One region of the Bradyrhizobium sp. 1(2017) genome, then DNA from elsewhere that is predicted to be linked to it. Evidence: riboswitches for the same ligand, from Rfam matches in the RefSeq annotation. Region 1 holds a riboswitch; the other holds the start of a gene.
The links. Region 1 has a riboswitch for S-adenosylmethionine ahead of HAP40_RS35585 (O-succinylhomoserine sulfhydrylase). Riboswitches for the same ligand answer to the same signal wherever they lie in the genome.
Positions count from the first base shown of each region.

Region 1 (4,413 bases):
ACCGTGGATGCTATCCGCGCCATCGATCCCGACGATTTTCGCGGCGCAGTGACCGAAGGGGTTACTGCGTTGCAAAAGGCAGGGGCCGACGTCGTCTTGATGAATTTGCAGTACAGCCCGCGTACCGAAACCATGATCTCGGTGCCGCCATACCTCGACAACATGCGGGTAGTGGCGCAGGAGCATGATATCCCGCTGTTTGACCGTTTCGCGATCATGAGGCAGTGGAATGATCAGGGCCAGTTCGACCTGTTCAACCCGTCCCGCGGGCCCGAGCTGGCGAAACAGGTCCATGATTGCCTTGGCCGGGCGTTGGCACAATTCGTGATCGACGCTGCCCATCTGGAGCCGGCCCAGCAGCAAAATTGAGGTCTAGCGTTAATGAGTTCTCTCCGCCCTTTTTGCCTGACGCCATGGCTGGCTGCGCCCGCAGCGGCGATGCTGTTGTTGCTGATGCCCGCTTCGCAGGCCGGCGCGCAGACGCACGCCGCGCAAGCGGCTGATCCCGCGTCCGCGGCGCCCTCCCAAACCACCGTCGCAGCGACGTCCCCCGAACACCGCGGCGTCGCGGCGCGGGCCATCGACAAGGTGAAGGAGGTCGCAAAATCCGCCGGCGACATCTTCAGCCGCGTGCCCTGCCTGCCGCCGAAGGGCGCCTCGAAGGCGATGGGCTCGCTGCCGCATGTCGCAAGCAAGCTCGTCGCCGGCCAGCCCGTCGTCATCGTCGCGTTCGGCTCGTCGTCGACCGCAGGTTTCGGTGCGAGCTCGCCGGACTTCAACTATCCGAACCGTCTCGCCGCACAATTGCGCCGGCACTATCCGACCGCCGACATCACCGTCATCAATGCCGGCGTCGGCGGCGAGGATGCGCCCGAGATGATGAAGCGCCTCCAGACGCAGGTGATCGACGTGCATCCGGATCTCGTGATCTGGCAGGTCGGCACCAACGCCGTGCTGCGCAACCTCGATCCCGGCGAGACCGCTAAACTGGTCGAGGACGGCATCAGCCGCATCCAGGCTGCGGGCGGCGCCGACATCGTGCTGGTCGATCCGCAATATTCGCCGGCCGTCAACCAGCGCAAGGAGAGCGCCGGCAAGATGGTGACGCTGCTCGGCAAGGTCGCCGAGCTTCGCCACGTCGGCATCTTCCCGCGCTTCGAGGTGATGCGCGACTGGCACGAGAACCAATCGATCCCGGTCGAGAGCTTCGTCATCGCCGACGGCCTGCACATGAACGATTGGGGCTACGCCTGCTTCGCCCAGCTCCTCGGCGACGACATCATCCGTTCCGTCGGCCAGATCAAGCTGGGCGTGAACGTGCCCGCGGATGTGAAGACGTACCGGCCGATGTGATATCGGTGCCGTAGGTAGGGTGGGTTAGCCGAAGGCGTAACCCACCTCTTGTGTGCCCGCGGTAACAGAAGTGGTGGGTTACGCCGAGCAGATGCGCTTCGCACATCTGCAGGGCTAACCCACCCTACGATTTCCAACCCTCACGCCTTCTCCAGCGCCGCGGTCAGATCCTCGATCAGGTCATCCGCATGCTCCAGCCCCGTGGAGAAGCGGATGAAGCCTTCGCTGATGCCGAGCGCGGCGCGGTCTTCCGGCTTGAGGCGCTGATGCGTCGTCGTGGCCGGATGCGTGACAAGGCTCTTGGCGTCGCCGAGATTGTTCGAGATCTTCGCCAGCTTCAACTCGTTGAGCACGCGAAACGCGGCCTGCTTGCCGCCCTTGACCTCGAAGCCGACCAGCGTCGAACCGCCGCGCATCTGCTTCTTCACCAGAGCTGCCTGCGGATGATCGGCGCGGCCGGGATAGACCAGCCGTGAAATCTTCGGATGGCTCGCCAGCACCTCGGCAATACGCGCTGCGGTGTCGGTCTGCGCGCGCACGCGCACGCCCAGCGTCTCCAGGCCCTTGAGCAGGACCCAGGCGTTGAACGGCGAGATCGACGGGCCGGTCTGGCGCATGAAATTATGGATGTGCTCGGCAATGAAGGCTTCCGAGGACAGGATGATGCCGCCGAGACACCGGCCCTGGCCGTCGATGTGCTTGGTCGCGGAATAGACGACGACGTCGGCGCCGAGCGCAAGCGGGCTCTGCCAGATCGGGGTCGCGAACACGTTGTCGACGACGAGCCGCGCGCCGCCCTTGTGCGCGATCTCGGCGATGCCGGGAATGTCGAGCACGTCGAGCGTCGGGTTGGTCGGGCTCTCCAGGAAGAACGTCTTGGTGTTCGGCTTCACCGCCCGCTGCCACTGGTCGAGATCGAGCCCGTCGACCAGCGTGGTCTCGATGCCGTAGCGCGGCAGCAGATCCTGAATGACGTAGAGGCACGAGCCGAACAGCGCCCGCGAAGCCACCACGTGATCGCCGGCCTTGAGCGGCGCCAGGATCGCAGTCGTCACCGCGGCCATACCGGTTGCCGCCGAGCGGGCGGCTTCAGCACCTTCGAGCTCGATCATGCGGCGCTCGAACATCGCGATGGTGGGGTTGGAATAGCGCGAATAGATGAAGCCGGGATCTTCGCCCTTGAACCGCGCCTCGCACTCCTCGGCGCTGTTGTAGACGTAGCCCTGCGTCAGGAACAGCGCCTCTGACGTCTCGCCATATTGCGAGCGCAGGGTGCCGGAATGGACCAGGCGGGTTTCGGGGCGGTAAGTGGCAGTCGGCTTCGACATAGGACCCTCCGAAATGACCGTCTCGTCGAAAACGGTCACAAAAAAACCGGCCTGGATAAAACCACGGGCCGGGATCACAGAGGTCCCCGGCCTGTTTAGCGACTTATTTAACGTGGCTGCAAGCCGGCCGGCTCAAATCACCACGGGATAAGTGATGCTCATATTCCGCATTGCCCTTTTCGTCAAGGCGTCCATCGGATAGCCGTAAAAGGCTAGTATTTCCGGCATGTCCGGATGCACTGGACCCCTGATGAGGACCCCGGGTTGACGTTCACGGTCGCTGCCGACGCCAATGGTATCCTGCCCGACCGCATGATCGCGGCGATGGCGGAGGCGGGCCTCATCCTGCCCGCTTACGATTTCGTCGAAAGCCAGATCCAGCCGGCGAGCCTCGATCTGCGCCTCGGCGACATCGCCTATCGCGTCCGTGCCAGCTTCCTGCCGGGGCCCGGCGCCACCGTCGCCGAGCGCATCGACGAGTTGAAGCTGCACGAGTTCAGCCTCGCCGACGGCGCGGTGCTCGAGACCAACTGCGTCTACATCGTGCCGCTGTTGGAAAGCCTCGCGCTGCCGCCGGAGATCGTCGCGGCCGCGAACCCCAAGAGCTCGACCGGCCGGCTCGACGTCTTCACCCGCGTGATCGCCGACGGCACCCGCCGCTTCGACATGATCGGCGCCGGCTATCACGGCCCCCTCTATGCCGAGATCAGCCCGAAGACGTTTCCGGTGCTGGTGCGCGAGGGCTCGCGCCTGTCGCAGGTGCGCTTCCGCACCGGCGATGCCATCCTCAATGCCGACGAGCTCGATGGCTTGCACGCCGCCGAGCGCCTCGTCGACATCGACGATGCCGATCTCTCGGGCGGCGTCGCTGTGTCGGTCGATCTGTCGGGCGAGAAGGTGAACGGCTTCGTCGGCTATCGCGCCAAGCGCCATACCGGCGTGGTCGACGTCGATCGCCGCTCCGGCTACGCGGTGGAGGATTTCTGGGAGCCGATCTCGGCCCGCCCCGACGGCAGCCTGATCCTCGATCCCGGCGAGTTCTACATCCTCGCCTCCAAGGAAGCTGTGCAGGTTCCGCCCGACTACGCCGCGGAGATGGTGCCGTTCGATCCCCTGGTCGGCGAATTCCGCGTGCACTATGCCGGCTTCTTCGATCCCGGCTTCGGTTATGCCGGCGCCGGCGGGCTGGGATCGCGCGCCGTGCTGGAGGTCCGCTCGCGCGAGGTGCCGTTCATCCTCGAGCACGGCCAGATCGTCGGCCGCCTGGTCTACGAGAAGATGCTGGCCCGGCCCGATGCGATGTACGGCCAGCGCATCGGCTCGAACTACCAGGCACAGGGCCTCAAGCTATCGAAGCATTTTCGGGTGTAGCCACATCCGTCACTGTCATGCCCCGGCTTGACCGGGACATCCAGTACGCCGCGGCCAATCTGCGCTATAACAATCGCCTCTGGAATACGGGATCACCCGATCAAGTCGGGTGGCGACACCGAATGTGTCGGGACGCAAAGCGCATCCAGGGTGCACGCGAGGTGACGAGATGGCCGATCAATCCGAACTCGACGCGCAGATTCTCAACGACGTCGCCGACGCTCTGATCTATTCCGATCGCTCCGGCACCATCACACGCTGGAATCGTGCCTCCACCGCGCTGTTCGGTTTCACGGCGGAGGAAGCGCTCGGCCAGAACCTCGACCTGATCATTCCCGAACATCTGCGGCCTGCGCACTGG
Region 1 covers NZ_CP050022.2:7,502,465-7,506,877, reverse strand. The annotation lists gene HAP40_RS35595 (SGNH/GDSL hydrolase family protein) at 1-369, shown strand, start outside; gene HAP40_RS35590 (SGNH/GDSL hydrolase family protein) at 382-1,353, shown strand; gene HAP40_RS35585 (O-succinylhomoserine sulfhydrylase) at 1,494-2,681, opposite strand; SAM riboswitch at 2,756-2,835, opposite strand; gene HAP40_RS35580 (2'-deoxycytidine 5'-triphosphate deaminase) at 2,916-4,052, shown strand; gene HAP40_RS35575 (PAS domain S-box protein) at 4,222-4,413, shown strand, end outside.

Region 2 (4,413 bases), 1.6 Mb from region 1:
ATGACGGATGCGATCAAGGGCGTTGCGACGCCGGCCCTGATCATCTGCGGCGACGAGGACGATCCGTGCGTCGGACCAAGCCTGTTTCTGAAGAAGCATCTGCCGGCGGCGGGGCTCGCGATGTTTCCGAAGTCCGGCCACGTGCTCAATCTCGAAGAGCCCGCGCTGTTCAACGAGAGCGTCGAGCGGTTCGTGACGCTGGTGGAAGCAGGACGGTGGCCGGTGCGCGATCCGCGGTCGCTGGCGGCGCATTAGGCACCCGCGCAGCCAAATCCCGTCATTGCGAGCGTAGGAAGCAATCCAGAATCCCTCGCGGAGACAGCCTGGATTGCTTCGTCGCAAGAGCTCCTCGCAATGACGAGGAAACTACTTCCCGCCGCCCCGGCTCAGCAGAAACACGCCCTGCTCGCCGAACATGTTCCACACCCACCAGGGCAGGTTCAGCGGCACCGGGCGGCCGTAGAGGTCGAGCGCCACCGAACGCTCCATCTTGACGTTGATCTCGTCGCAGAGCTCGACGAAATCCTTGATGGTGCAGAAATGGATGTTGGCGGTGTCGTACCAGGTCGCCGGCAGATTCTCGGTGCGCGGCATGTGGCCACCGATCAGGAGCTGGAGCCGCATCTTCCAGAAGCCGAAATTCGGGAACGAGACGATGGCGCGGCGGCCGATGCGCAGGAGATTCTCCAGCACCACACGCGGCTGCCGCGTCGCCTGCAGCGTCTGCGACAGGATCACGTAGTCGAACGCATCATCGGGGTAGTTCACGAGGTCGGTGTCGGCATCGCCCTGCACCACCGCAAGGCCCTTGGCGACGCAGCGGTTGACGCCCTCGCGCGACAGCTCGATGCCGCGGCCGTCGATGCCGTGCGTCTCCAGCAGCTGGAGCAGATCGCCCTCGCCGCAGCCGACGTCGAGCACCTTCGAGCCCGGCTTCACCATTTCGGCCACCAGCCGGTGATCGGCGCGAAAATCGCCGGACTGCCCGGTCGCGACGCCGTCGAGCGGCAAGACTTCCTGCACGGACATGCTAACTATCCTTCAGTCCGCGGGCCTTGCCTGCCGACTGCAGGAAGGCGCGGGAGATGTCGAAGAATTCGGGCACGTCGAGCAGGAAGGCGTCATGGCCGCGATCGGTCTCGATCTCGGCGAACGACACCCGCGCGCTCGACGCATTCAGCGCATGCACCAGCGCGCGCGATTCCGAGGTCGGAAACAGCCAGTCGCTGGTGAAGGAGACCACGCAGAAGCGCGTCTTGATGCCGGCAAACGCCTTCGCCAGCACGCCGCCGTGATCGGCGGCGATGTCGAAATAGTCCATCGCGCGCGTCAGGTAGAGATAGGAGTTGGCGTCGAAGCGCTCGACGAAGGACGAGCCCTGGTAGCGCAGATAGGACTCGACCTGGAAATCCGCGTCGAACGAGAAGGTCGGCAGCTCGCGATCCTGCATGCGGCGGCCGAATTTCCGGTGCAGCGCGGCGTCGGAGAGATAGGTGATGTGCGCCGCCATGCGTGCCACCGCGAGGCCCCGATGCGGATGAATGCCGCGGTCGGCATAGCCTCCATTGTGCCAATCGGGATCGGCCATCACGGCCTGGCGGCCGAGCTCATGGAAGGCGATGTTCTGCGCCGAGTGCCGCGTCGAGCAGGCGATCGCCAGCGCGGAGTAGACGCGGGCAGGATAAGCCGCCGTCCATTGCAGCACCTGCATCCCTCCCATCGAGCCGCCGACCACCGCGAACAGCGTGTCGATGCCGAGCCGGTCGATCAGCATGGCCTGCGCGCGCACCATGTCGGGGATGGTGATGACAGGGAAATCCAGGCCCCACACCTTGCCGGTCGCAGGATTGATCGAGGCCGGACCGGTCGAGCCCATGCAGCCGCCGATCACGTTGGAGCAGATGATGAAGTAGTGCCTGGGATCAATGGGGCGGCCGGGACCGACCAGCGTGTCCCACCAGCCTTGCTTGCCGGTGACGGGATGCACATTGGCGACATGCTGGTCGCCCGTCAGCGCATGGCAGATCAGAACGGCATTGGAGCGATCGGCGTTCAGCTCGCCATAGGTCTGGTAGGCGATCTGGAACGGCGAGAGATCGACGCCGCAATCGAGCCGCAGCGGCTGGTCGGCGCCGAAATGCATGACCTCCGAGCTCGGATGATCAACTTCATGCGACCGATCATCGGTGCTGATCGCGGGACTCGGAATCGACTTGACGCTGCCCATCTGACCATCGACCTCATTTGCGATCAGACTCGAGACCGCAGTGACATCAGGCCATGAAAAACCCGGCCTGAACGATAGGTTCGGCCGGGATCGGAAGCGTCCCCGGCCTGTTTAGCGAGTTTTTTAACGTGGCTGCAAGCCGGCCGGCTCAAATGACCACGGAACAGGCAAAATCTACTGGCTTGGGCGGTTTTCGTCAAGTCGCGACCGGGTTCAACCGGATTTGCCTCCCGGCCGCGGGCCGAAAAGACCGTCATTTCTCTTTGCTTTCGCCGCCCTGACTGCCTAATCAAGACACTGACCGCAGCGGTGACGGCACCGGCCGATCCGCCTCCAAACGCCTCTCAACAGCGCCTGTCAGATATGTCCCAACGCCCGCCCGCGCCACCATCGCTTCAGGAATTGCGCAAGGAGATCGACGAGATCGACGCGGGCATGCATCGCCTGCTGATGCAGCGCGGCGACATCATCGACCGCCTGATCCAGGTCAAGCAGACCCAGGAGGTCGGCTCTGCGTTCCGCCCGGCGCGCGAGGCCGCCATGATGCGCGAGATCGTCCAGCGTCATCGCGGCATCCTGCCGCTCGACACGGTCGAGAGCATCTGGCGCGTCATCATCTCGACCTTCACCTATGTCCAGGCGCCGTTCTCCGTGCATGCCGACATCTCCGTGAGCGAGCCGGCGATGCGCGATTCCGCGCGCTTCCATTTTGGTTTCACGGTGCCTTACGTCGCGCATTTCAGCGCGCAGGCCGCGGTCGAGGCGGTGGCGAAATCCAAGGGCGATCTGGCGCTGGTCTCGGCCACCTCCAGCCGCACGCCATGGTGGCTCTCGCTCGAGCAAGACGGCGCGCCAAAGATCATCGCGCGGATGCCCTTCGTCGAGCGCGCCGACCATCCGGCCGCACTGCCGGTGTTCGCGATCTCCCGCGTCGCCGACAGCGCTTTGGTGACGGAGGTCGAGACCTTCAGCGTGCGCGTGTCGGGGTGGAACGCCGAGGTCGCGCGCGCCCTGTCGCCGCTCGCCGAGATCGTGGCGGTGCCCGACACCGCCTTTGACGGCGCGGCCCTGCTGGTCTCGGTCACGGGCGCGACCAGCATCGACAAAATCAAGGCTGCCCTGATCGACGCGGGGGCCTCGGTGCGCTCCACGGCCCTCGTCGGCAGCCACGCAACGCGCTATACGGTGCCCCCGACCGGGCCGAAATCGTAAGTCGCGATCCGCCCAGCCTATCCGGAGTTGAAGATGTCCCGCCCCGTGCCGAATCCCGGCATTCTCGATATCGCGCCCTACACGCCCGGCAAGAGCCCGGTCGCCGAACCGGGCCGCAAGGTGTTCAAGCTTTCGGCCAACGAGACGCCGTTCGGGCCCTCGCCGAAGGCGATCGAGGCGTTCAAGCGCGTGGCGGATCATCTCGAGGACTATCCGGAAGGCACCTCGCGGGTGCTGCGCGAAGCGATCGGCCGCTCCTTCGGTCTCGATCCCAACCGCATCATCTGCGGCGCCGGCTCGGACGAGATCCTCAATCTGCTCGCGCACACCTATCTCGGCCAGGGCGACGAGGCGATCTCCACCACGCACGGCTTCCTGGTCTACCCGATCGCGACCATGGCGGTCGGCGCCAGGAACGTCATCGCGCAGGAGACCAACCTCACCTGCAACGTCGACGCCATCCTGAAAGCCGTGACGCCGAAGACGAAGCTGGTCTGGCTTGCCAATCCCAACAATCCGACCGGGACCTATGTGCCGTTCGACGAGGTCAAGCGGCTGCGCGCCGGGCTGCCGTCGCACGTGCTGCTGGTGCTGGACGCCGCCTATTGCGACTATGTCTCGCGCAACGATTACGAGATGGGGATCGAGCTGGTCGCCACCACCGAGAACACGGTGGTGACGCACACCTTCTCCAAGATCCACGGCCTTGCCGCGCTGCGCATCGGCTGGATGTTCGGGCCCGAGCACATCATCGACGCGGTCAACCGCATCCGCGGCCCCTTCAACGTGTCGACGCCGGCGATGTATGCCGCGATCGCCGCGATCGAGGACACCGCGCACCAGGCGATGTCGAAGCAGTTCACCGAGACCTGGCGCAACTTGCTGACCGAGGAGATCGGCAAGCTCGGGCTGAAGGTGACGCCCAGTGTCGCCAATTTCGTGCTGATCCATTTCCCGACGGAGGGCAAGACGTC
Region 2 covers NZ_CP050022.2:1,238,188-1,242,600, reverse strand. The annotation lists gene HAP40_RS05945 (alpha/beta fold hydrolase) at 1-255, shown strand, start outside; gene metW (methionine biosynthesis protein MetW) at 367-1,029, opposite strand; gene metX (homoserine O-acetyltransferase MetX) at 1,031-2,227, opposite strand; SAM riboswitch at 2,318-2,397, opposite strand; gene HAP40_RS05930 (chorismate mutase) at 2,591-3,439, shown strand; gene HAP40_RS05925 (pyridoxal phosphate-dependent aminotransferase) at 3,473-4,413, shown strand, end outside.
Region 2: another riboswitch for S-adenosylmethionine. It lies ahead of metX (homoserine O-acetyltransferase MetX); the one in region 1 lies ahead of HAP40_RS35585 (O-succinylhomoserine sulfhydrylase).